3 regions of the Streptosporangium sp. H16 genome follow, and region 1 is predicted to be linked to each of the others. Evidence: predicted binding sites of a transcription regulator. Region 1 holds the regulator's gene; each other region holds the start of a gene.
What was found. Region 1 encodes LexA, which represses DNA repair genes until DNA is damaged. Its sites were predicted from a motif close to TCGAACANNTGTTCGA; they were not measured.
Positions count from the first base shown of each region.

Region 2: a site for LexA is predicted at 4,396-4,411, ahead of ACTOQ2_RS01295 (SAV_6107 family HEPN domain-containing protein). Genes of this name have one in related genera too.
Region 3: a site for LexA is predicted at 4,347-4,362, ahead of recA (recombinase RecA). Genes of this name have one in related genera too.

Region 1 covers NZ_JBPXMD010000013.1:129,093-136,924, forward strand. The annotation lists gene ACTOQ2_RS22680 (hypothetical protein) at 1-210, opposite strand, end outside; gene leuS (leucine--tRNA ligase) at 761-3,229, shown strand; gene lexA (transcriptional repressor LexA) at 3,451-4,161, opposite strand; gene ACTOQ2_RS22695 (LysM peptidoglycan-binding domain-containing protein) at 4,826-5,092, shown strand; gene nrdR (transcriptional regulator NrdR) at 5,545-6,006, shown strand; gene ACTOQ2_RS22705 (vitamin B12-dependent ribonucleotide reductase) at 6,091-7,832, shown strand, end outside.
Region 2 covers NZ_JBPXMD010000001.1:281,608-289,439, reverse strand. The annotation lists gene ACTOQ2_RS01310 (amino acid permease) at 1-1,149, shown strand, start outside; gene bldD (transcriptional regulator BldD) at 1,664-2,158, shown strand; gene ACTOQ2_RS01300 (PP2C family protein-serine/threonine phosphatase) at 2,376-3,524, shown strand; gene ACTOQ2_RS01295 (SAV_6107 family HEPN domain-containing protein) at 3,699-4,148, opposite strand; gene ACTOQ2_RS01290 (L,D-transpeptidase family protein) at 4,555-5,358, opposite strand; gene ACTOQ2_RS01285 (YbaK/EbsC family protein) at 5,478-5,954, shown strand; gene ACTOQ2_RS01280 (GNAT family N-acetyltransferase) at 6,050-6,598, shown strand; gene metF (methylenetetrahydrofolate reductase [NAD(P)H]) at 6,821-7,753, opposite strand.
Region 3 covers NZ_JBPXMD010000005.1:267,486-275,317, forward strand. The annotation lists gene ACTOQ2_RS11160 (ATP-dependent helicase) at 1-2,568, opposite strand, end outside; gene ACTOQ2_RS11165 (VOC family protein) at 2,874-3,362, shown strand; gene ACTOQ2_RS11170 (DUF3046 domain-containing protein) at 3,577-3,771, shown strand; gene ACTOQ2_RS11175 (hypothetical protein) at 3,855-4,133, opposite strand; gene recA (recombinase RecA) at 4,469-5,608, shown strand; gene recX (recombination regulator RecX) at 5,623-6,543, shown strand; gene rny (ribonuclease Y) at 6,831-7,832, shown strand, end outside.

The sequences.
Region 1 (7,832 bases):
GGGAGAATCCGCCGGGGAGGCGGCGGGACGCTGCCCCTCGCCGCCGGGTGAGGTCTGCCACGAGGAGCCGTTGCCGCCCTGTGACTCGTCCTGCGGGCGAGGGAGCCGAGGGCCGGTACCGAGGGGGTCGTTCGTCCACGGGGGCGACGGCTCGGCAGCCTCCGGCCATGCCGAAGGCAGGTGGGACTGGCTGGACTGCTCCGAGGCCATGCTTTCCTTACCTCCCGCGCGGGTGCCCGAATTAGGCGTATTGGGCATGGTCTCACGTGAGACGGGGGGGCTCGCAGGGAAACCGGAGAACGCCCCCCTGAACTGGAGTCCGGTGGGGTCGGTCGGTGGATCCTGCATCGGCAGGCCGACCTCCATCGGATCCGGGCCCTGCCCCGGCTCTGCTGAATGTGCCACGGTTAGAAGAGTAAACGTGAGAGACATACGAGGTCACAACAGGCGCATAGCCATCGGGTCTCGTTGACCCGCGAGTACGGGAACCCCATTCTGCCGACCTGGCCGGATCCTGTCCCCCGCTTGCCGCGATCGGCCCTGTTTTCCCTGGCCATGAATACGCCTTGCGGGCTGCGATAGTCTTGGTCTATGCGTGCCGCGACCCTGCTTATCGGGCCGCATCGGCTTTCCCGTCCCTGAGTGCCCTGCCGATGCGGCTGCCCTCCGCGTGAGCGGGGGGTTTTTGCATTGGGCCGGACGGGTCAGACCATCCACGCAGACACACCCCGAGGAAACCGACGTGAGCGAGCGAGCCGACATGCAGAGCGACGAGCAGCACTATGACCCGCAGGCCCTGCAGGTCAAGTGGCAGCGCAGGTGGGAGGAACTGGACCCCTTCCGGGCCTCCGACGACCCCGCCGACCCGCGTGAGCGGCGCTACATGCTCGACATGTTCTCCTACCCCTCGGGCGACCTGCACATGGGACACGCCGAGGTGTTCGCCCTGGGCGACGTCATCTCCCGCTACTGGGTCCAGCGCGGCTACAACGTGCTGCACCCCGTCGGCTGGGACTCCTTCGGCCTGCCCGCCGAGAACGCCGCGATCAAGCACGACGCGCACCCGGCGGAGTGGACCTACGCCAACATCGAGACCCAGGCCAACTCCTACCGGCGCTACGCGATCTCCTTCGACTGGTCCCGCCGCCTGCACACCAGCGACACCTCGTACTACAAGTGGACTCAGTGGCTGTTCAACCGCTTCTTCGAGCGCGGCCTGGCCTACCGCAAGGGCGGCCTGGTCAACTGGTGCCCGAACGACCAGACCGTGCTGGCCAACGAGCAGGTCAAGGACGGCAAGTGCGAGCGCTGCGGCGCCGAGGTCGTCCGCCGCGAGCTGACCCAGTGGTATTTCAAGATCACTGATTACGCCGACCGGCTGCTGGACGACATGGCCCTGCTGGAGGGCGGCTGGTCCGAGCGGGTGCTGACCATGCAGCGCAACTGGATCGGCCGGTCCGAGGGCGCCGACGTCAACTTCGTGATCGAGGGCCGCGACGAGCCGGTCACCGTCTACACCACCCGTCCCGACACCCTGTACGGCGCCACCTTCTTCGTGGTCGCCCCGGACGCGCCGCTGGCCGAGGAGATCGTCACCGACGACCGGCGCGAGGCGTTCGAGGCCTACCGGGTCGAGGTCTCCAAGCTGTCCGACATCGACCGGCTGTCCACGGAGAAGGAGAAGACCGGCGTCTTCCTGGGCCGGTACGCCATCAACCCGGTCAACGGCGAGCGCATGCCGGTCTGGGCGGCCGACTACGTGCTGTCCGACTACGGCCACGGCGCCATCATGGCCGTGCCCGCGCACGACCAGCGCGACCTGGACTTCGCCCGCGCCTTCGACCTGCCGGTACGGGTGGTCGTGCACACCGGCCTGGCCGATCCGGGCGAGACCGGCGTCGCCACCTCCGGTGACGGCGCGATGGTCAACTCCGGCCCGCTGGACGGCCTGGCCAAGACCGAGGCGATCCGGAAGATCATTGAGGTGCTGAGCGAGCGGGGCACCGGACGGTTCACGGTCAACTTCCGGCTGCGCGACTGGCTGCTGTCCCGCCAGCGCTTCTGGGGCTGCCCGATCCCGATCATCCACTGCGCCGACTGCGGCGAGGTCCCCGTCCCCGACGACCAGTTGCCCGTCACCCTGCCCGACATGCGCGGCGAGGCCCTGGCACCCAAGGGCGTCTCGCCGCTGGCCTCGGCCGAGGACTGGGTGAACGTCTCCTGTCCCAAGTGCGGCGGCCCGGCCAAGCGCGACACCGACACGATGGACACCTTCGTCGACTCCTCGTGGTACTTCCTGCGCTACGTCGACCCGGCGTACGAGGACGGCCCGTTCGACGTCGAGCGCGTCCGCAGGTGGGGGCCGATCGACCAGTACATCGGCGGCGTCGAGCACGCCGTGCTGCACCTGCTGTACGCCAGGTTCTTCACCAAGGTCCTGCACGACATGGGGATGATCGACTTTGTCGAGCCCTTCACCCGCCTGCTGAACCAGGGGCAGGTCATCAACCAGGGCAAGGCGATGTCCAAGTCGCTGGGCAACGGCGTCGACCTGGGCCAGCAGATCGACGCCTACGGTGTCGACGCGGTCAGGCTGACCGTCGTCTTCGCCGGACCGCCCGAGGAGGACATCGACTGGGCCGACGTCTCCCCGGCGGCGTCGCAGAAGTTCCTGGCCCGCGCGTTCCGGGTGATGGCCGAGGCCGGCGCGGCCTCGGCGCCCGGGGTGGACGTCACCGCCGGAGACCTGAACCTGCGCAAGGTCGTCCACCACACCATCGACGAGGTCACCAAGCTGGTCGACTCCCACCGCTTCAACGTCGCGGTGGCCCGCATGATGGAGCTGACGAGCGCGGCCCGCAAGGCCATCGACTCCGGGCCCGGCGCCGCCGACCCTGCGGTCAGGGAGGCCGCCGAGACCCTGGCGGTCATGCTGTCCCTGGTCGCGCCGTACGCGGCGGAGGAGGGCTGGGAGCGGCTGGGACACTCCGCCTCGGTCGCCACCGCTGGCTGGCCGGTCGCCGACCCGGCACTGCTGGTCCAGGAGTCGGTCACCTGCGTCGTCCAGGTCGCGGGCAAGGTGCGCGACCGGCTGGAGGTCTCCCCGGAGATCTCCGAGGCGGACCTGGAGGCGCTGGCCCTGGCGTCGGAGAAGGTCCGGTCCTTCCTGCCCGGAGCGCCGCGAAAGGTGATCGTCCGCGCGCCCAAGCTGGTCAACATCGTTCCCTAGACGGCCGGGGAAGCTCTGAGAACGCCGGAGGGGTGGTGTCCCGACATCGGGACACCACCCCTCCGGCGTGTCGCGCGCCCTCCGGCGTGTCGCGCGGAGGCCGGAGGCGCGTGGTGTGGAACTCGCGTCGGAACGACGTGTTTCGAAGCTCGCTCAGCAGGCGCGGAGAAGAACGGTCCGGAGCTCGCCCCGGGACGCTCGCGTCAGAGCTCGCGGTCGCGTCAGAGCTTGCGGAGGACCGCCACGACCTTGCCGAGCACGGTGGCCTCGTCACCCGGGATCGGGTCGTAGTTGGGGTTGTGCGGGACCAGCCAGACATGGCCGTCTCTGCGCTTGAAGGTCTTGACCGTGGCCTCGCCGTCGATCATCGCCGCGACCACGTCGCCGTTGTCGGCGACCGGCTGCTGGCGTACGACCACCCAGTCACCGTTGGCGATGGCGGCCTCGATCATCGAGTCACCGGTCACCTGGAGGAGGAAGAGGGTGCCCTCGCCGACAAGCTGCTTGGGCAGGGCGAAGACGTCCTCGATGCTCTCCTCGGCGAGGATGGGACCACCGGCGGCGATCCGGCCCACCAGGGGGACGTAGGCGGCGGTCGGGCGGCTGACCGGGGCCTCGTCCTCGCCGGAGTCGGGGTCCACCCACAGCACGGGCTCGCCGGGAAGGCGGACCTCCAGGGCGCGGGGGCGGTGCGGATCACGCCGCAGGTAGCCCTTGCGCTGCAAAGCCGTCAGCTGGTGCGACACGCTGGAGGTGCTGGTGAGCTGCACCGCCTCACCGATCTCCCGCATGGACGGCGGGTAGCCGCGCTGCTGCACGGAATCGCGGATCACCTCAAGGATCTTCCGCTGCCTGGGGGTGAGGCCAAGGGAGTCACGCCTTCGCACTGCCAGGTCGCTGGCGGCCGAACCGTTCTCTTTGTGCTGGCTCATACGAACTCCTCGCCTCCCGGTCTGTATTTAACGCGTCGCACACAGCGACCATACCTCGGCCGAAGATCATATTCAAACAATTGTTCGAATGTCCTCGAAATCGGCGACGCCGTGGTGTACAACATCGTACGGGAGTTCGATCGACATCGTGTTCGATTCGCCGATCTTTCTTCGACATATGTTCGGCCAGGTCGAGGGGATGGGGGTCACCATGAAACCGACCACGACGACACCGCGATCCAGGACCGCGACGGCATCCCGGGCGGCGCGGCGATCACCGGAGGCGCCGCGCCTGCGGCTCGTGCCGCCCCCGCGGCCGGAGCTGGAGCCGGAGGCCGAGCGAAGGTCCGAGACGGGATCCGGGCGGGAGTCCAGGCAGGGGTCCGAGTGGGTGTCCGAGCGGGCGTCCGGGCGCGAATCCGGGCAGGGGTCCGGCCCGGAGTCCGGGCGGCCGTCCGGGCGTGAGCGGAGACGGCGACCCGGTCGCGAGCCGGGCCGGAGGCCTGGCCGTGAGCCGGAGCGAGGGCTCGGGGGCGGATCCGGGCCGAGGAGGGCGCCGGGATCGGCGGTGGCGCCCGTGGTGCGGGCCCGCCGTTCCGGCGTCGCCCGTCCGGCGCCCGTCCGACGGCCACTCCGGCTCACCAGGCGTGGAAGGATTGTGGCGGTGACGGTGCTCGCGCTCCTCACCCTGGGGGTGCTCTGGATCGGCGGGCGCATCGACATGGCCTCGGCGGGCGGGCGGCCGGACCTCGAGGGCCTTCCCCGGATCACGGTGCACGCGGGCGACACGCTGTGGGAGATCGCGGACGCGTTGACGGAGGAGGCCGACGCCGGCCCCATGGTCCGCCGTGTCATGGACCTCAACGGGCTGTCCGGCTCGACGGTCCGGCCCGGGACCCGGCTCTATCTCCCCGAGGGCCTCGTCCGCTGAGACCCGGGAGGGCCTGTCCCCCGAGGCGGGCACTCGAGGCGGGACTCCCGAGGTGGGGGAGGGGTGGCGGCGTACGTGGGGGAGGGGTCCGAGAGGGCGGTCGGCGGGCGGGGAGAGGGAGTGCGGGGCGTCTCGCCTGACAGATCGCCCGGGGCGTGTGTGAGGGAAGGGGTGCCCGGGACGAGAGGGGTCTCGCCCGGGTGGCGACACGCCGGAATGTGACGGCTGATCAGCGACTTCGTCCGGCAAGGTCGTTTCAACTTGCGTTCATGGTCGCGCACTTCTACGGTTGGACCACAACATCTAGTGGCTGCATCGCAACCCTTCACCACAGATTGTGTTTCCATTACCGCGCCTCGACTATTCGAAGGTGTGTGCGCGAGCGTCTGGGCGTGCGCGTGGTGGGTAGGTGAAGTGGGTCGGCCGCTTCGGTAGTCAAGGAGGCGACACGCGTGCATTGTCCGTTCTGTCGCCATCTCGACACGCGAGTCATCGACAGCCGGGCCACCGAGGACGGTGGGGCCATCCGCCGCAGGCGCACATGCTCCGAATGCGGGCGCAGGTTCACCACGCAGGAGACCGTCCTGCTCATGGTGAGCAAGCGCAGCGGTGTGACGGAGCCGTTCTTCAGGGACAAGGTGATCGCCGGGGTCCGGCGGGCCTGCCAGGGGCGGTCCGTCAGCGAGGACTCCCTGGCGCAGCTGGGCCAGCGGGTCGAGGAGAGCATCCGGGCCACCGGGTGCGCCGAGATCGCGGCCCACGAGGTCGGGCTGGCCATCCTGGGCCCGCTCCGCGAGCTGGACGAGGTGGCTTACCTGCGGTTCGCCTCCGTCTACCGGGGGTTCGAGACCCTGGCCGACTTCGAGGCGGAGATCGAGCGGCTCCGGGCGGAGCGCTCCACCGAGCAGGACTGATGCAGACCCCGGGCGCCGGGGGTGAGGCGGCGCGTTGGTGTGGTCCGATTCGAGGGTTCTACGGAGCCCCAGGAGGGGGAAGTCATGACGGAGACTGTCGGCGCGGTGACACGTGGGGGCAAGAGGCCTCGCAAGGGCCTGAAGATGAAGCGCATCTTCACCACGCCAGGCGTGCATCCCTATGACGAGCTGACCTGGGAGCGCCGCGACGTCGTCATGACCAACTGGCGCGACGGCTCGATCAACTTCGAGCAGCGCGGCGTCGAGTTCCCCCAGTCGTGGTCGGTCAACGCCGCCAACATCGTGACCACCAAGTACTTCCGCGGCGCGGTCGGCACCCCGCAGCGGGAGTGGAGCCTCAAGCAGCTGGTCGACCGGGTGGTGGGCGTCTACACGCGTACGGCGGTCGAGCACGGCTACTTCGCCACCGACGAGGACGCCGAGATCTTCGACCACGAGCTCAAGCACGCTCTGGTCAACCAGGTCTTCAGCTTCAACTCGCCCGTCTGGTTCAACGTCGGCACCGCGTCGCCGCAGCAGGTCAGCGCCTGCTTCATCCTGGCCGTCGACGACCAGATGGAGTCGATCCTCGACTGGTACAAGGAAGAGGGCGTGATCTTCAAGGGAGGTTCGGGCTCCGGCGTCAACCTCTCCCGGATCCGTTCCTCCAAGGAACTGCTCTCCAGCGGCGGCACCGCCAGCGGCCCGGTCTCCTTCATGCGCGGCGCCGACGCCTCCGCGGGCACCATCAAGTCCGGGGGCGCCACCCGCCGCGCCGCCAAGATGGTCGTCCTCGACGTCGACCACCCCGACATCGAGGAGTTCGTCGAGACCAAGGCGCGCGAGGAGGACAAGATCCGCGCCCTCCGCGACGCCGGGTTCGACATGGACCTGGGCGGCAAGGACATCGTCTCCGTCCAGTACCAGAACGCCAACAACTCCGTGCGCGTCTCCGACGAGTTCATGCGCGCGGTGGAGAACGGCGAGGAGTTCGGCCTGCGCGCCCGCCTCACCGGCGAGGTCATCGAGAAGATCGACGCCAGAGAGCTGTTCCGCAAGATGGGCAAGGCCGCGTGGGAGTGCGCCGACCCCGGCCTCCAGTACGACGACACGATCAACGACTGGCACACCAGCCCGGAGACGGGCCGCATCACCGCCAGCAACCCCTGCTCGGAATACCTGCACCTGGACAACTCCTCGTGCAACCTGGCGAGCATCAACCTGCTGAAGTTCCTGAAGGACGACGACACCTTCGACATCGCGAACTTCGTGAAGATCACCGAGCTGGTCATCACCGCGATGGACGTCTCCATCACCTTCGCCGACTTCCCCACCGAGAAGATCGACGAGACCACTCGCGCCTACCGCCAGCTGGGTATCGGCTACGCCAACCTCGGCGCGCTGCTCATGGCCACCGGCCACGCCTACGACTCCGACGGCGGCCGGGCGGTCGCCGGGGCCATCACCTCGCTGATGACCGGCGTCTCCTACCGCCGCAGCGCCGAACTGGCCGCGGTCGTGGGCCCGTACGACGGCTACGCCCGCAACGCCGACGCGCACAAGCGGGTCATGCGCAAGCACAACGACGCGAACGACGCCCTGCGCACGTTCGACGAGATCGACGGGGCCATCCACCGCGAGGCCTCCAGGCAGTGGGCCGAGTGTCTTCGCATCGGCGACAAAAACGGATACAGAAACGCGCAGGCGTCGTTGTTGGCGCCCACCGGGTGCCTGACGGGTGAAACGCTGATCACCACGGACCGGGGACTCGTCCGCCTGGCCGAGATCGCGGACGTGTACGGCGATCGCTGGCAGGACCTCGACAT
Region 2 (7,832 bases), on a different contig from region 1:
GTCTCCGGGTCGTCGTACTCCTACGCGTACGCCACCCTGGGCGAGCTGGTGGCGTGGGTGTGCGGCTGGTGCCTGATGCTGGAGTACGCCGTCTCGGTGGCGGCCGTGGCGGTCGGCTGGGGCGAGTACCTCAACGCCTTCCTCCAGGACCTGTTCGGCTGGACGTTCCCGGCGGCCGTCGTCCACTCCCCCGGCGACCGGGGCGGCGTGGTCAACCTGACCGCGATTCTGATCGTCCTGCTCGCCACCTGGCTGCTGCTGCGCGGCGCCTCGGAGAGCGCGGGCGCCAACGCGATCTTCGTGCTCGTCAAGATCGCGGTGCTGGCGTTCTTCTGCGTCGTGGCGTTCACCGCGTTCGACGCGGGCAACCTGGCGCCGTTCGCCCCGATGGGGATCGCCGGCATCACCGCCGCCGCCTCGCAGGTGTTCTTCTCCTACATCGGCTTCGACGCGGCCTCCACCGCCGGGGAGGAGGCCAGGAACCCCAGGCGTGACCTCCCTTTGGCGATCATGCTGTCCCTCGGCGTCGTCACACTCGTCTACGTCCTGGTGGCACTGGCCGCCGTCGGCGCCATGCCGTGGCAGGACTTCGACCCGCAGAATACCGAGGCGGGCCTGGCCGTGATCGCGAAGCGGGCCGTGGGCGCCACCTGGCCCGGCGTCGTCATCTCCTTCGGCGCGGCCATCGCCATCGCCAGCGTGGTCCTGACCGTGCTGTACGGCCAGACCCGCATCCTGTTCGCCATGGCGCGCGACGGCCTGATTCCGAAGATCTTCGAGAGGGTGAGCCCACGCCGCCGGGTACCGGTCGCCAACACCCTCATCGTGGCCGCCTTCGTCTCCGTGCTCGCCGGGTTCGTCCCGCTGGGCCGGCTCGCCGAGGCCACCAGCATCGGCACCCTGTTCGCCTTCGCGATCGTCAACACCGGCGTGCTCGTCCTGCGCCGCACCCGCCCCGACCTGCCCCGCGGCTTCAGGACACCGTTCTTCCCGATCACGCCGATCCTCGGCGTGATCCTCTGCCTCGTCGTGATGGCCGGACTGGCCGGCGTCACCTGGCTGGCCTTCGGGATCTGGATGGCGGCCGGCCTGCTCGCCTACTTCCTCTACGGCTACCGCCACTCGCGTCTCAACCGGGGCGTCCGGTGACCGGGGCCGCCGGCCTCGGGGCGGGACGGCCCGGACGCGGCGGGCGGAGCCTCCCGGGGCGACGCCCGGACCGGCACGCGGGCGCGCCGAGCCTCGCCTCCGGCAGCGCGAAACCGTCGCACCGGGTATTGCCCGCCGCCGCGTCGTTCAAGATCATACGCCCGTCGCCGCGCCCGGGGGCGACGCCGTCCCGAATCCCGGAGAAGAGCCGGAAATCATGCGAAAGTCCCGGAAAAACCGGAGGTTTCGCGATGTGGGGTAGGACAAGTGCGGCGTTTGAGGCGGACCCCACCGGACCGGATTCGGCATCTTTTTTCCAATCAGCTTGACCTTAGGCGCCCACAGCTTTACCGTCACTGTCCGTAACCACACCTCGTGGCGTTATCGGGTGAACCCTGACGCATCGGTCACCGAAGGTGCCTACCCCGGGCGCCAACCCGGTGAACGGGGCATAAGTTGCGAGGTAGCACAATCATGTTGAGAGCACTACATAACAGAGCCGGGGGGCCACACCATGCCGTCTGAGTACGCCAAGTCGCTGGGTGCAAGACTCCGCGCCATCCGCACCCAGCAGGGCCTGTCCCTGCACGGGGTAGAAGAGAAGTCCCGCGGGCGCTGGAAGGCGGTCGTCGTTGGCTCCTACGAGCGTGGCGACCGTGCCGTCACCGTGCAGAAGCTTGCCGAACTGGCTGATTTCTACGGGGTGCCGGTCTCGGAGTTGCTGCCGGGAGGGGCCGCTCCGAGCCCCCTTGGCCCGACACCGAAGCTTGTGATCGACCTTGAGCGTCTCGCCCAGCTCCCCAAGGAGAAGGCGGGCGCGCTCGCCCGTTACGCGGCCACCATCCAGAGCCAGCGTGGCGACTACAACGGCAAGGTGCTGTCCATCCGCCAGGAGGACCTCCGCTCCCTCGCCGTGATCTACGACAAGTCCCCCAGCGAGCTCACCGAGGAGCTCATCAGCTGGGGCGTCCTGGACCCGGAGGCGCGCCGAGCCGTCGAGTCCTTCTGACGACCCCTGACCGGTCGTGGGTGCGCCGGAACCGGCGTGCCCACCCCGCAGAGCTTCCCGCTCTCAGTAGAACGTGTCCTTCGTCCCGCCCCGGGCTGACCGCCACTGTGGTAGGAAAAGGCAAACATGCGTTTAGCGAGATGTGGTGGACATGGCCTCGGGAGATGATCGGCTCGATCACTCTCGATCAAGCCGGAAAAGCGGTCTCCGCGCCGTCATGACGTCGCTGGGATCGACCAAGACGCATGCCTTCCTGCGGCTGCTGACCTCGATCGGCACCACCAAGACCCAGGACACCCTGAAACTCCTGCCGTTCGTCGTCATGGCCGTGGTGGCCCTGATCGACTTCGGCTCGGGCCCCACGTCCGGCCTCCTGCCGCTGCTCGCCCTCGGCCCGGCCTTCGCCAGCGTGGCGTGCGGCCTGGCCCGCACCACGGTGGTCGGCGTCGTCGCCCTGCTGCTGTGCTTCGCGCTCGGCGCCTACAACGACATCCTCTGGATGCCCCGCACCGACATCACCCTCATCGCCATCCTCGGCGTCACCATGGCCAGCGTGCTGGCCAGCGCCGGGCGGCTGCGCCACGAACACCAGCTCGCCGACGTGCGCTCGGTGGCCGAGGCCGCCCAGCGGGTGCTGCTGCGCCCGGTGCCCCGCCGCGCGGGACCGGGCATCGGCGTGGCCGTCTCGTACACCTCCGCCACGGCGGAGGCCAGGATCGGCGGCGACCTGTACGAGGTCGTCACCACCCCGCACGGGGTGCGGATCATCGTGGGGGACGTCCAGGGCAAGGGCCTGGAGGCCGTGGAGACGGCCGCCGTGGTGCTCGGGGCCTTCCGGGAGGCGGCCCACGACGAGAAGACGCTCCAGGGCGTCGTGGCGCGTCTGGAGAACGCCCTGACCCGCGAGCTGTCCGGCGAGCAGTTCGTGACCGCCGTGCTGGCCGAGATCAGCGGCGGTTCCACCATCACCGTCATCAACTGCGGCCATCCGGCGCCCATGGTGCTCGACGCCGAGGGCGGGATCTGGTTCGCCGACCCGCCTGACGAGGCGCTCCCGCTGGGCATGAGCGCCCTCAAGGCCAGTGAGCCGCAGCCGCACCACATCCCGTTCGAACCGGGCGACCAGGTGCTCTTCTACACCGACGGGGTCATCGAGGCACGCGACGGGGCCGGCGAGTTCTACCCGCTGCTGGAGCGGGCGCACCTGCTGGACGGCGACGACCCCCAGGGCTCGCTGGACGCCCTCCGCGCCGACCTGCTCGACCACGTGGGCAGGCCGCTGAGCGACGACGCCGCCATGCTCCTGCTACGTCACCGCGCCGCCCGCCAGAACTCCACGGCGGCGGCGGCCGAACGGACGGGGTGAGGAGCCCGGGGCGGCCTGGAGACCGGCCTGGGACAGGTGGCGCGAGGGGCAGGCGACGCGAAAAACGTCCCCGTACGTCTTCGTGCCGTCCGGGAGGACCGGTGGACACGGAGACGTACGGGGACGGCGCCGGTGAGCCCGGGCGGCGACCCCGGGTGGGAGGCCGCTCCGGCTCTAACCGGCTAGGGGGACCTGGCCGGGGAGCATGGGCTGGCTCGGCACGCCGAGCAGCTTCTCCACGGCGGTGACGAAACGCTCCGCCTCGGAGATGATCTCCTCGGCGTCTCGCGAGGACACCGTGCGGGTCAGGCCCGCCTCGGCGGCGGCCCGCTTGGCCGCGCTCGTCTCGAAGTAGGGTGCCCACTCGGCCAGGCGGGGCTCGGCCTCGGGCAGCATTTCCCAGGCGCTGCGCAGCCTGCGCCTCCTGCGGCCCTCCATGGGACGGGGACGGGCCGCCAGGACGGCAGCGGCCGCCCTGAGCGCGGCGAGGTGGGCCGCGACGTAACGCGCGGCGGAGGTCCGGGCGGCGGCGGCCTCTTCGAGGCAGTCGCGCGCGTCTGAGAGGTGCGCCCGCACCGTGGGGGACAACCGGGGCCCACCGGAATCGCTGAGCCGAGGGGTCATAGTGCTTCAGCCTCCTTGGTCGCAAGCGGCTCCGGCGTTTTCGCCGGTGGTATCACACTCGCAGACCCCACCGACAAATCCACCGGACGGCCGGACGAGGAGCTTCCCCTCTCCCCGCCCGCCCTGACCTGGCCCGATCGTCTCCGCCGACGACGTGGACCGGATCGGCCGCCCTCGGACACGAGCCGCGAGCCCCGTGTCATCACATCGAACATAAATTCGATCACTAATACTGTCAAGTAAAACGACGAACAAAAGTTCGATCTTCGGGTGTGTGAGGGCACATGCGGGCTCGGGGAGATCGGTGCGCGCGGAAACGCGAAAGGGCCCCGGGAGATCGTCGTCTCCCGGGGCCCCGGTTCACGACCGGCGGGGTCACGCCCGCCGGATCGCCCGTTCCGCCGCCCTACCGGACGAACCTGCCTCGGACGTGCACCGGCACTCCCGTACCGAGCAGGCCGGGAAGGACCTCCGCCACGTGCATCGGCAGCCGTACGCAGCCGTGGGAGGCGGGCGCCAGCGGCACCGACAGCGCGCCGTGGAAGGCGATGCCCCCGTTGAAGAAGATCGGGTTGTAGAGCTGGCCGAGGTAGGACTTGTGCCAGCCGTCCCTGCGCCAGGTGGTCTTGTAGTCGCCCGTCGGCGTGCGGGCGTCGCCGCAGAACCGCTGGGCCCTGCCCTCCCAGGTAGCCGTCTCGCAGTAGGAGATCCCGCTGCCCGAGGAGGTGTGGCTGACCAGTTTCACCACACCGCCGACGTAGAGGACCATCACCTGCTTGGCGAGGTTGACCTCCACCCGGGTCGGCTTCCCGTTGGGCACGAGCACCTTAGGCGCCAGCGGGGTCTCCAGGGCGGCCCAGGTCCTGCGCGCCACGGTGCTGGTCGGGGTGATGCCGTTGACCTTCTGGAAGGCCCAGACCGCCGCCAGGGTCGCCCCGCCGTAGCGGCCGTCGATCCTGCCCGGGGCGTAGCCGAGCTCGGCCAGCCGGGTCTGGAGCACCTTCACCGTGGCGCCCTTCGCGCCGAGCTTGAGCGTCTTGCCCGGTGCGGCGAACGGGCTCGCCCCCGTCGCCGTCACGGCCGAGACGGCAGGGGAAGCCGAGGTCCGGGCCGCGGCGGCGTCCGCGAAAAGAGTGACGCCCGCGGAAGAGAGGAGCACGGCCCCCGCCGTCATCAGCGCGGCCACTCCCTGCCGCTGTCCAACCCCCACTTTCAACCAACTCCTCATATCACTATGGATCAGGTCAAGGGACCATAGCGCACGGGTTCCCCGTGCAGGCCGCCGGTTATGAAGCGGCAATCAACGGTCAATCTGTTTAGAGTGGCCGCGTGCCAGAAAAGTTGCATCCGAACATCGAGAAGGTCGCCGCCGTCCTGCGCGAGCACGGCGTCCCCGGCGAGATCGTCGTCTTCGCGGAGGCCACCCCGACCGCCGCCACCGCGGCCGCGCAGCTCGGCTGCGAGGTCGGCGCCATCGCCAACAGCCTGATATTCGACGCCGACGGCGAGCCGCTCCTGGTGCTGACCAGCGGAGCCCACCGGGTCGACACCGACCTGATCGCCAGGACGGCCGGCGTGGCGAAGGTGCGGCGCGCCGACCCCGCCTTCGTACGGGCGGCCACCGGCCAGGCCATAGGCGGCGTCGCCCCGATCGGCCACCCCGCGCCGGTCAGGACCCTGGTCGACACCTGGCTGGGCAAGCACGAGGTCGTCTGGGCCGCCGCCGGCCATCCGCACACCGTCTTCCCGACCTCCTTCGAGGAGCTCGTCCGCATCACCGGCGGGGTTCCCGTCGAGGTCGAATGACGGCCTTCAACGGCGCTTGAGCGCCGCCCTCACCAGGCGCCGCACTCTCGCCTCGTGCCGACCCGCGTCACGTTCGCACTGCTAGGGTGCGACGCGTGATCGGACTGCGACGGATCGGACCCGACGAGTTCAGGCTCCGGCTGGACGCGGTCCTCCACGTCTACACCGAGGCGATGAACCCGCCCACCGACCAGATCGCCGGCCGCAGGCTCATCATGGGAAACCACGCCACCCACCCCGCCTTCACCTGCCTGTTCGCCGAGCTCGCCGACGGCACACCGGTGGGCATCGCCTACGGCTTCCACGGGGTTCCCGGCCAGTGGTGGCACGACGTGGTCAGGCGGGCCCTCGTGGAGAAACACGGCGAGGGCAGCGCCCGCGGCTGGCTGGGCGACGCGCTGGAGCTCGCCGAGATCCACGTCCACCCCGACTACCAGGGGAAGGGCATCGGCCGAGCGATGATCACGGGCATGTGCGCAGGCCGCCTGGAGCGCACCGCCGTGCTGTCGACCCGCGACCAGCCCACCGCGGCCCGGCACCTCTACCGGAGCATCGGCTTCGTGGACCTGCTCACGCAGTTCGTCTTTCCCGGCGGGCACGAGCGCTACGCGATCCTCGGGACCGTCCTGCCGCTGGACGGCTGAGCCACCGGCCGGAGCTCCTGGTCCCCGCAGGAACGCCGCCCTCCCCGGACGTCCCGCACCTGGGAGTCCCGCCCCGGGAGCCGGGCCACCCGGCCAGGCCGGACGCGCCGGGCGGGCCGCGAAGGGCCACAACGGGCCACGGCGACCGGGGCCCGGCCGGACAAGGACCACCCGCCGGCCGCCGCGTCCCGGCGGGAGCGGGGCAGCCGGGACGCGACGGCGTCAGACCGGCAGCGGGGCGGCCTTCTGCGTGTGGTCGAGGGCCTGGAAGACCTCTCGGGTCGCGCTGGAGCGGTTGAAGGTGATGAAGTGGATGCCGGGCGCCCCCTCGTCGAGCAGGGTCTGGCAGAGCTCGGCGGCGTGCTCGATGCCGAGGCTGCGCACGGCGGCCGGATCGTCGGCGACGGCCGCGAACCTCTCGGCCACCTCCGGCGGGAACGGCGCGCCGGAGAGCTGCTCGGACCTGGCGATGGTGCTCATCTGCGTGACGGGCATGATCCCGGGAATGATCGGCGTGTCACAGCCGCCGGCCGCCACCCGGTCGCGCAGCCGCAGGTAGTCCTCGGCGCGGAAGAACATCTGGGTGATCGCGTAGTCGGCGCCCGCGCGGCACTTGCGCACGAAGTACTCGGTGTCGGACTCGATCGAATCCGACCTGGGGTGCTTGTACGGGAAGGCGGCCACGCCCACGCAGAAGTCGCCGGACTGGCGGATGAGCCGGACCAGGTCCTCGGCGTACTGGACGCCCTCGGGGTGGCGCACCCACTCGCCCGTCACGTCGCCGGGCGGGTCGCCCCGCACGGCGAGGATGTTGCGCACGCCCGCCCCCGCGAAGCGGCCGATCAGGTGGCGCAGCTCGCGGACGGAGTGGTTGACGGCGGTGAAGTGGGCCACCGGGGTGAGCGTGGTCTCGTGGGCGATCCGCTCGACGATGTCGACGGTGCGGTCGCGGGTGCTGCCGCCCGCGCCGTAGGTGACGGACACGAAGGTGGGGTGCAGCGACTCCAGCTCACGGACGGCGCGCCAGAGCTGACGCTCTCCCTCGTCGGTCTTCGGGGGGGAGAACTCGAAGGAGAACGAGCGGGCACCGGCGGCGAGGAGTTCGCGGACGGTGGCGACACGATCGGGGAGGACAGATGCGCGACCCAGAGCCATGGGGCAAGGATACTTGCCCGGCCGCCCGGGTGCCCGATCAGATCATCTCCGCCACCCGCAGAACGGCCCTGTGTCAATT
Region 3 (7,832 bases), on a different contig from region 1:
CGCGACGTCGGACGGGGGGTCGGAGAGCGTGTCGGGAATGCGCAGCACGATCCCGTCGTCGGAGTGCAGGGCCTGCACGTCGACGCCGTAGCGCTCCCGCAGCCGCCGCCCGATCGCCAGCGCCCACGGCGCGTGCACCCGTGCCCCGTACGGGGAATGCACCACCACCCGCCAGTCGCCCAGCTCGTCGTGGAACCGCTCGACCAGCAGCGTCCTGTCGTCCGGCACGTAGCCGGTCGCCTGCCGCTGCTCGGCCAGGTAGGAGAGCAGGTTGGCGGCGGCGTACTCGTCCAGCCCCGCCGCCCTGATCCTCTCCAGGGCCCCCTCACGCGCGGCGCTTCCCGCTCCCGCGCTTCCCGGTTTCGCGTTCTCCGCCGCCCCGTTTCCCGCCTCGGCGCCCTCCGCTCCCGCGTTTCCCGTCCCCGCGCCTCGGGCGCGCCCGCTTCCCGTCTCGGCGTCCGCGCCCGCCGCCGACATCTCGCGGAGGAACGCGCCGATGGCCCTGCCCAGCTCCGCCGGTCTTCCGGCGGTGTCGCCGTGCCAGAAGGGGAGCTTTCCCGGCTGGCCGGGGGCGGGCGTGACCAGCACCCGATCGGCCGTGATCTCCTGGATCCGCCAGGAGGTCGCGCCCAGCACGAACACGTCCCCGGCCCGCGACTCGTAGACCATCTCCTCGTCCAGCTCGCCCACCCGGGAGGACTTCTCCCCGACCAGGAACACGCCGAACAGCCCCCTGTCGGGGATCGTGCCGCCGTTGGTGACCGCCAGCCTCTGGGCTCCGGGACGGCCCCGCAGGGTGCCGGTCACCCGGTCCCAGACGATGCGCGGCCGCAGCTCGGCGAACTCCTCGCTCGGGTAACGTCCGGCGAGCATGTCGAGCGTCGCCTCCAGCGCGCTCCTGGGCAACGTCCGGTAGGGGGCCGCTCGCCGCACGACCTCCTCCAGCTCGTCCACCGTCCACTCGTCCAGCGCGGTCATCGCCACGATCTGCTGGGCGAGCACGTCGAGCGGGTTGCGCGGGTAGCGCAGGTCCTCGATCTCCCCGCTCCTCATCCGCTCGGCCACCACGGCCGTCTGGACCAGGTCCCCCCGGTACTTGGGGAAGATCACACCACGTGAGACCGCTCCCACCTGGTGCCCGGCCCGGCCGATCCGCTGCAGGCCGCTCGCCACGCTCGGCGGCGCCCCGACGCAGGCCACCAGGTCGACCGCGCCCATGTCGATGCCGAGCTCCAGGCTGGAGGTCGCGACCACGGCGGGCAGCCGCCCGGACTTGAGCGCCTCCTCGATCTGGGAGCGCTCCTCCTTCGACACCGAACCGTGGTGGGCCCGCACGATCTCCGGGACGACCCCCTTGGCCGCGCCGGCCTGCGCCATCATCGCCGCCGGGGTGGAGAGGGAGGCCGGGGGGACGGGGAACCCCTCGGCCCAGTGCACCGGCTCCGCCCCCGCCCCCGCCTCCTGCCCGACCGGCTCCTCGCCGGTCTCCCTCCGCTCCCACGCCAGCTCGTTGAGGCGGGTGCACAGCCTCTCGGCCAGTCGCCGGGAGTTGGCGAACACGATCGTGGAGCTGTGGCCTCCGATCAGCTCGAACAGCCGCTCCTCCACGTGCGGCCAGATCGACCGCCTGGCCGGGGTCTCGGTCAGCCAGCGGTCGTCGTCGGGGGCGGGCGGGGCAGGAGGCGTGTCGAGCTCGGTCATGTCCTCGATCGGGACGACCACCTCGACCTCGATCTCCTTGTCGGAGGGCGGCTGGACCACGGTCGCCGGGCGCGATCCGCCCAGGAAGGCGGCCACCTCGCTCACCGGCCGGACGGTCGCCGACAGGCCGATCCGCTGGGCGGGCCGGGGCAGGAGGGTGTCGAGCCGCTCCAGGCAGAGGGCCAGGTGCGCGCCGCGCTTGGTGGCCGCCACCGCGTGCACCTCGTCGACGATGACCGTCTCCACGCCGCGCAACGCCTCGCGGGCCTGGCTGGTGAGCAGCAGGAACAGCGACTCGGGGGTGGTGATCAGGATGTCGGAGGGCCGGGTCGCGAACCGCCGCCGCTCCTCGGGGGCGGTGTCACCCGACCGGATCGCCACCGAGATCTCCGGCACCGGGAGCCCGAGCCGCCGCGCGGTCTGCCTCAGCCCGGCCAGTGGCGCCCGGAGGTTGCGCTCGACGTCGACCGCCAGGGCCTTGAGCGGCGAGACGTACAGGACCCGGCACCGCCTCACCGGCTCGTCGTCCCCCCGGTCCCCCCGCGAACGCCCTCGCCCGCCCCGGGCGCTCGTACCGGCCGTATCACCGGTGCCACCCGTACCGGCCGTCAGGTCCGTATCGGAGGATCCGGCGTCCAGGGGGGAGCCGGGAGCGGAGGAGGCGAGCCGGTCGAGCGACCACAGGAAGGCGGCCAGCGTCTTGCCGGATCCGGTGGGTGCGACCACCAGCGTGTTGTCGCCCCGCGCGATCGCCGCCCACGCCCCCTCCTGCGCGGCGGTCGGCGCGGCGAACGCCCCGGTGAACCAGTCTCTGGTCATCCGGGTGAAGTGATCGAGCGCCCCGCCCGCGCTCGCCGTCTCGCTCATCGCCGCCCCCTAGCTCCCGGTCCGGACGACCGACCGGCTCACCGCCCATACTGCACGGCCCCACCGACAGAACCCGTCACCGCCCGCCCGGCGACCGGGCGGCGGACGGGAGCAGGTGGCCCGCGCATCACCTGCGGACGCACGGTTCGTCGGTGCTGCGGGCGCCCCACGGGAGGCCGGATCCGCGGCGTTCGCCGGGACGGTGACCATTCGCCACCATGACGTGACGTCCGGGATAGGTTGGCTCCCTGCCGTCGAGGACATGGCTTTGACGAACACACGACGTATTGAGTGGTGAGCTAAAGGTGAGCATCGACCATCAGGCCATCGAGGCGACACGCGAGCGGATCAAGGCGGAGCACCTCAGGCCGCACCGCCCGCCGAGCAGCGCGAGGGGGCTGCACCACTTCGCGCTGATCTCCTCCGACGTCGAGACGACGATCGCGTTCTACCAGGACCTTCTGGAGTTCCCGCTGACGGAGATCTTCGAGAACCGCGACTACCGGGGGTCGAACCACTTCTTCTTCGACATCGGCAACGGCAACCTGCTCGCCTTCTTCGACTTCCCCGGCCTGGACCTCGGCCCCTACAAGGAGGTCCTCGGCGGGCTCCACCACGTCGCCATCTCCGTCGATCCCTCCACGTGGGAGCGCCTGCGGGGCAAGCTGGAGGCGGCGGGCGTTCCGCACCAGGTCGAGAGCGGCGCGTCGATCTACTTCGCCGACCCCGACGGGGCCCGCCTGGAACTGCTCGCCGACCCCCTCGGCGAGATGTACGGCTCCCGCGTGCTCTGACGACCCCTCTCCCGCCTCCGGCCGCCCACGCCTTTCCCCTCGTCCTCGCCTGGGACGCTCCTCCCGCCCGTCCCCGTCCCGTCCCGTCTCGTCCGCTCCGTCTCCGGCTCGCCCCCGTCCGGCGGTGGCCGGGAGAGCGGGACGCGGGCGCCTCGCGGTCCGGCGGCGCGCCGGGGTGGATCGCGGCACGCCGGTGGGCGTCCATACTTGGGGCATGCGCCTATCGGATTTCTGGAAGCGGATGAAGTCACACTTCGGCGACCAGTACGCCGAGTCGTGGGCCCGCGACTACGTCATCGCCGATCTCGGCGGCCGGACCGTGATCCAGGCGCTGGCCGAGGGAGTCGGCGCCAAGGAGGTCTGGCACGCCGTGTGCGGGGTGACCGACGTCGCGCCCAGGCTCCGCTGAGAGCCGGTAAGCACGCGGCCCGGTAAGCGGGCCGGAGAGCATGCGGCCGGGTGAGCGGAGAGCCGGAGAGCGTGAAGGGCCGCTCAGGACGGTTCCGTGAGCGGGCCGAGGAGCTTCTCCACCGAATCGGCCGCCCGCGCGGGATCGTCGGCGCTCTCCTCACCGTCCGGTGCCCACAGAAACAGCCAGCCGTCCCTGACCGGGGTGGCGAAGACGATGGTCTGCCGACGGCTGTCCGGATGCCACACCCACAGCACCGGCGCGGCGCCTCCGAGGGTGCGGCTCGCCAGCCCTCGTTGTCGCAGCTCGGCGGCGAGGGAATCGAGATGGGCTAGACGTTGCTGCGTGAACGTGTTGGGCACGTCGGGCACCTCGGGTCGTTTCCCCTCAGGATCACTCCAGGTCAACCCGGTGACAACAGGTCCTGGGCAATTCTTGGAAATGTCGCCTTCCGGATGGGGTCCGCACCTCCCGAAGCCATGGCCCGCCGGCCTGCCCGGCCGTGTCTGGTCGTGCGCGGGGGGACTCCGCGGCGGTTCGTGACTCCCGCAACGTATGGTGCCAACGGGCGGCGATCGAACAGTCGTTCGGCTATATTGAACAAGCCAACACTCTTGGCGTGCCCTCCCGAAATTGTCGGCGGCACCCCGTAGCTTTCTGGCAACCGATCCAACCCGCGACCCTTCAGGGGGCTCCCATGGCAGCTAACGACCGCGAGAAGGCGCTTGAGACCGCACTCGCTCAGATCGAGCGGCAGTTCGGCAAGGGCTCGATCATGCGCCTGGGCGACGAGACCCGGGCGCCCATCGAGGTGGTCCCCACCGGCTCCATCGCGCTCGACGTGGCCCTCGGCATCGGCGGCTTCCCGCGCGGCCGCATCGTCGAGGTCTACGGTCCCGAGTCCTCGGGCAAGACCACGGTCGCCCTGCACGCGGTGGCCAACGCCCAGCGTGGTGGCGGCATCGCCGCGTTCATCGACGCCGAGCACGCGCTTGACCCGGAGTACGCCCAGAAGCTGGGCGTCGACACCGACGCGCTGCTCGTCTCCCAGCCCGACACCGGTGAGCAGGCGCTGGAGATCGCCGACATGCTGATCCGGTCCGGTGCCGTCGACCTGCTGGTCATCGACTCGGTCGCGGCCCTGGTGCCCAAGGCCGAGATCGAGGGCGAGATGGGCGACAGCCACGTCGGCCTCCAGGCCCGTCTGATGTCCCAGGCGCTGCGCAAGGTCGCCGGCGCGCTCAACAACACCGGCACCACCGCGATCTTCATCAACCAGCTCCGTGAGAAGATCGGCGTCATGTTCGGCTCGCCCGAGACCACGACCGGTGGAAAGGCGCTGAAGTTCTACGCCTCGGTCCGCCTCGACATCCGCCGCATCGAGACGCTGAAGGACGGCACCGAGGCGGTCGGCAACCGCACCCGGGTGAAGGTCGTCAAGAACAAGATGGCCCCGCCCTTCCGCGTGGCCGACTTCGACATCCTCTACGGCGTCGGCATCTCCCGCGAGGGTGGCCTGATCGACATGGGTGTCGAGCACGGCTTCGTCCGCAAGTCCGGCGCCTGGTACACCTACGAGGGTGACCAGCTCGGTCAGGGCAAGGAGAACGCGCGAAACTTCCTCAAGAGCCACCCGGACATGGCGAACGAGATCGAGAAGAAGATCAAGGAGAAGCTCGGCGTCGGCCCGCGCGTCGACAGCCCGGCCGTCCCGTCGCCCGTCCCCGCGGCTTCGGCCCCGGCCGCCGCGTCCGGTCGCGCGTCCGGTGCCGCTTCGGCTCCCGCCGCGTCCGGTCGCGGTTCCAAGGCCGCCGCCCCCAAGCCGGGTGACGCCTGAATCCGGGCTGATCGATGACCACGGGACCTGACTCCGGTCCGGCCGGCGAGGCCGGGCCGAGAGACTGGGGAGCCTGGCCCGACGAGCCTCGGGCGGGTTCACAGGGCCGGCGCGGGCGCGACCATGACCACGGTTCGTCCGCCTCGGAGGGAGGCTTTCGCGAAGAAGCCGCGGACCCGGCGAGTGACGGGCCGCGAGGCCGGAAAAAGCGTGCCTCACGGCGTGGGCGGCGGTCCGGGAGCGCTACCCCGGGCTTTCTTCCCGACCGATCCGACGGATTCGACGGACCTGGCGGACCTGACGGAATTGACAGATCCGGCAGGTCCGGCGGACGCGGCAGGTTCGGTGGGCGTGACGGGTCCGGTGGACGTGACGGGTCCGACGGGCCGGCCGAGGGGTCTCGGGCGAGCCGGGGGGCCGGATCCGATCCGCAGGCGGTCGCCCGGGGCATCTGCCTGCGGCTGCTGACCATGGCGCCGCGCACCCGGGCCCAGCTCGCGGAGGCGCTGCGCAAGCGCGAGGTGCCCCAGGAGGCGGCGGACGCCGTGCTGGAGCGCTTCTCCGAGGTCGGGCTCATCGACGACGAGGCGTTCGCCGCGGCATGGGTGAGCTCGCGTCACGCCGGGCGGGGTCTCGCCAGAAAGGCACTCGCCTCGGAGCTCCGCCACCGAGGGGTGGACGAGGAGACCGTGAAGGAAGCGGTGGATCGGCTCGATCCCGAGGAGGAGGCGGAGACCGCTCGTCGCCTCGTGCGGCGCAAACTCTCCTCGACCCGGGGTCTGGAGCCCGCGGTCAGGACCCGCAGGCTTGCCGGCATGCTCGCCCGCAAGGGATACGGCCCCGGCCTGGCATTTCGCGTAATCCGTGAAGTGCTGGAGGACGAAGGGGCGGAAACATCGCCATTCGCGGAGGATCAGGGCTATCCACTCGACTAGTCCAAAGCAGCTTTGACAGCGGGTCTTTGCTTGCTCGTTACCTCTCTGACGCTTAATCTCAACGACAGTGAGGAGTTACTCCGCGCAGTGCGGATTGTCATAGCGGTGTAATACGGACAAGCAGGCTTGGCGGATGAGGACGGGACGACGGACCGGCGGGAACAGCCGGTGGGTGATCCCCTCTGGGTTCACTTCTGTCCCGACGGTGCCGTCTCTTGAGCTTTCCGTGCCGTGCGTGTGACCCCTCGTGTGCCTGATATTTGCGACGCGAGGAAGGTGAGGCGCGCATGGATCCGGTCGTGGTCGTCATGTTGACAGTGGCGGTTATGGCTCTCGCCGTGATGACAGCCGTGCTGGTCGTGTTGCTGCGTCGTGTCGGCGGAGCCGGGGGCCCGAAGGGTCCCACGCCTGAGCAGGAGGCCGAGGTTCAGGCCCACCTGGAGGAGGCCAGGCGCGAGGCCGCCGACATCCGGGCGAAGGCCCAGGACGACGCCGGAGAGCTGCTGCGCAAGTCGGAGGCGGCGATCGAGGCGGCGGCCGAGATGCGCAAGGAGGCCGAGGCCGAGGGCAAGATCCTGAAGTACGAGCTCAAGGAGCTCCGGTCCGACCTCGAACGCAGGGAGAACCGGCTCGCGGAGCGCGAGCAGCGTCTCGACGAGGAGGCCAGGCGCCAGGCCGACCGGGCCCGCAAGCTCGCCGAGACGGAGACCGAGCTGGCCGACCGTCGCGAGGATCTCGAACGGGTCGCCGAGGAGCGCAAGACCATCCTGGAACGGGTGTCCGGGTTCACCAGCGACCAGGCCAGGGCCGAGCTGGTCAGGGAGATCGAGAACCAGGCGAAGCGCGAGGCCGCGCTGATCATCAGGGAGATCGAGGGAGAGGCACGCAAGGAGGGCGAGAAGCGCGCCACCAAAATCGTCACGTTGGCGGTCCAGCGGGTCGCCACCGAGCAGACCGCCGAGTCCGTGGTGAGCGTCCTGCACCTGCCCGGTGACGAGATGAAGGGGCGCATCATCGGCCGCGAGGGCCGCAACATCCGGGCCTTCGAGTCGACCACCGGCGTCAACTTGATCATCGATGACACGCCGGAAGCCGTGTTGTTGTCGTGTTTCGACCCGGTCCGCCGCGAGACCGCGCGGCTCACCCTGGAGAAACTCGTCCTCGACGGCCGCATCCATCCGCAGCGCATCGAGGAGGCCCACGATCGCAGCAAGGCCGAGGTCCAGGAGCTGTGCGTGCGTGCGGGCGAGGACGCCCTGGTGGAACTCGGCATCACCGACATGCATCCC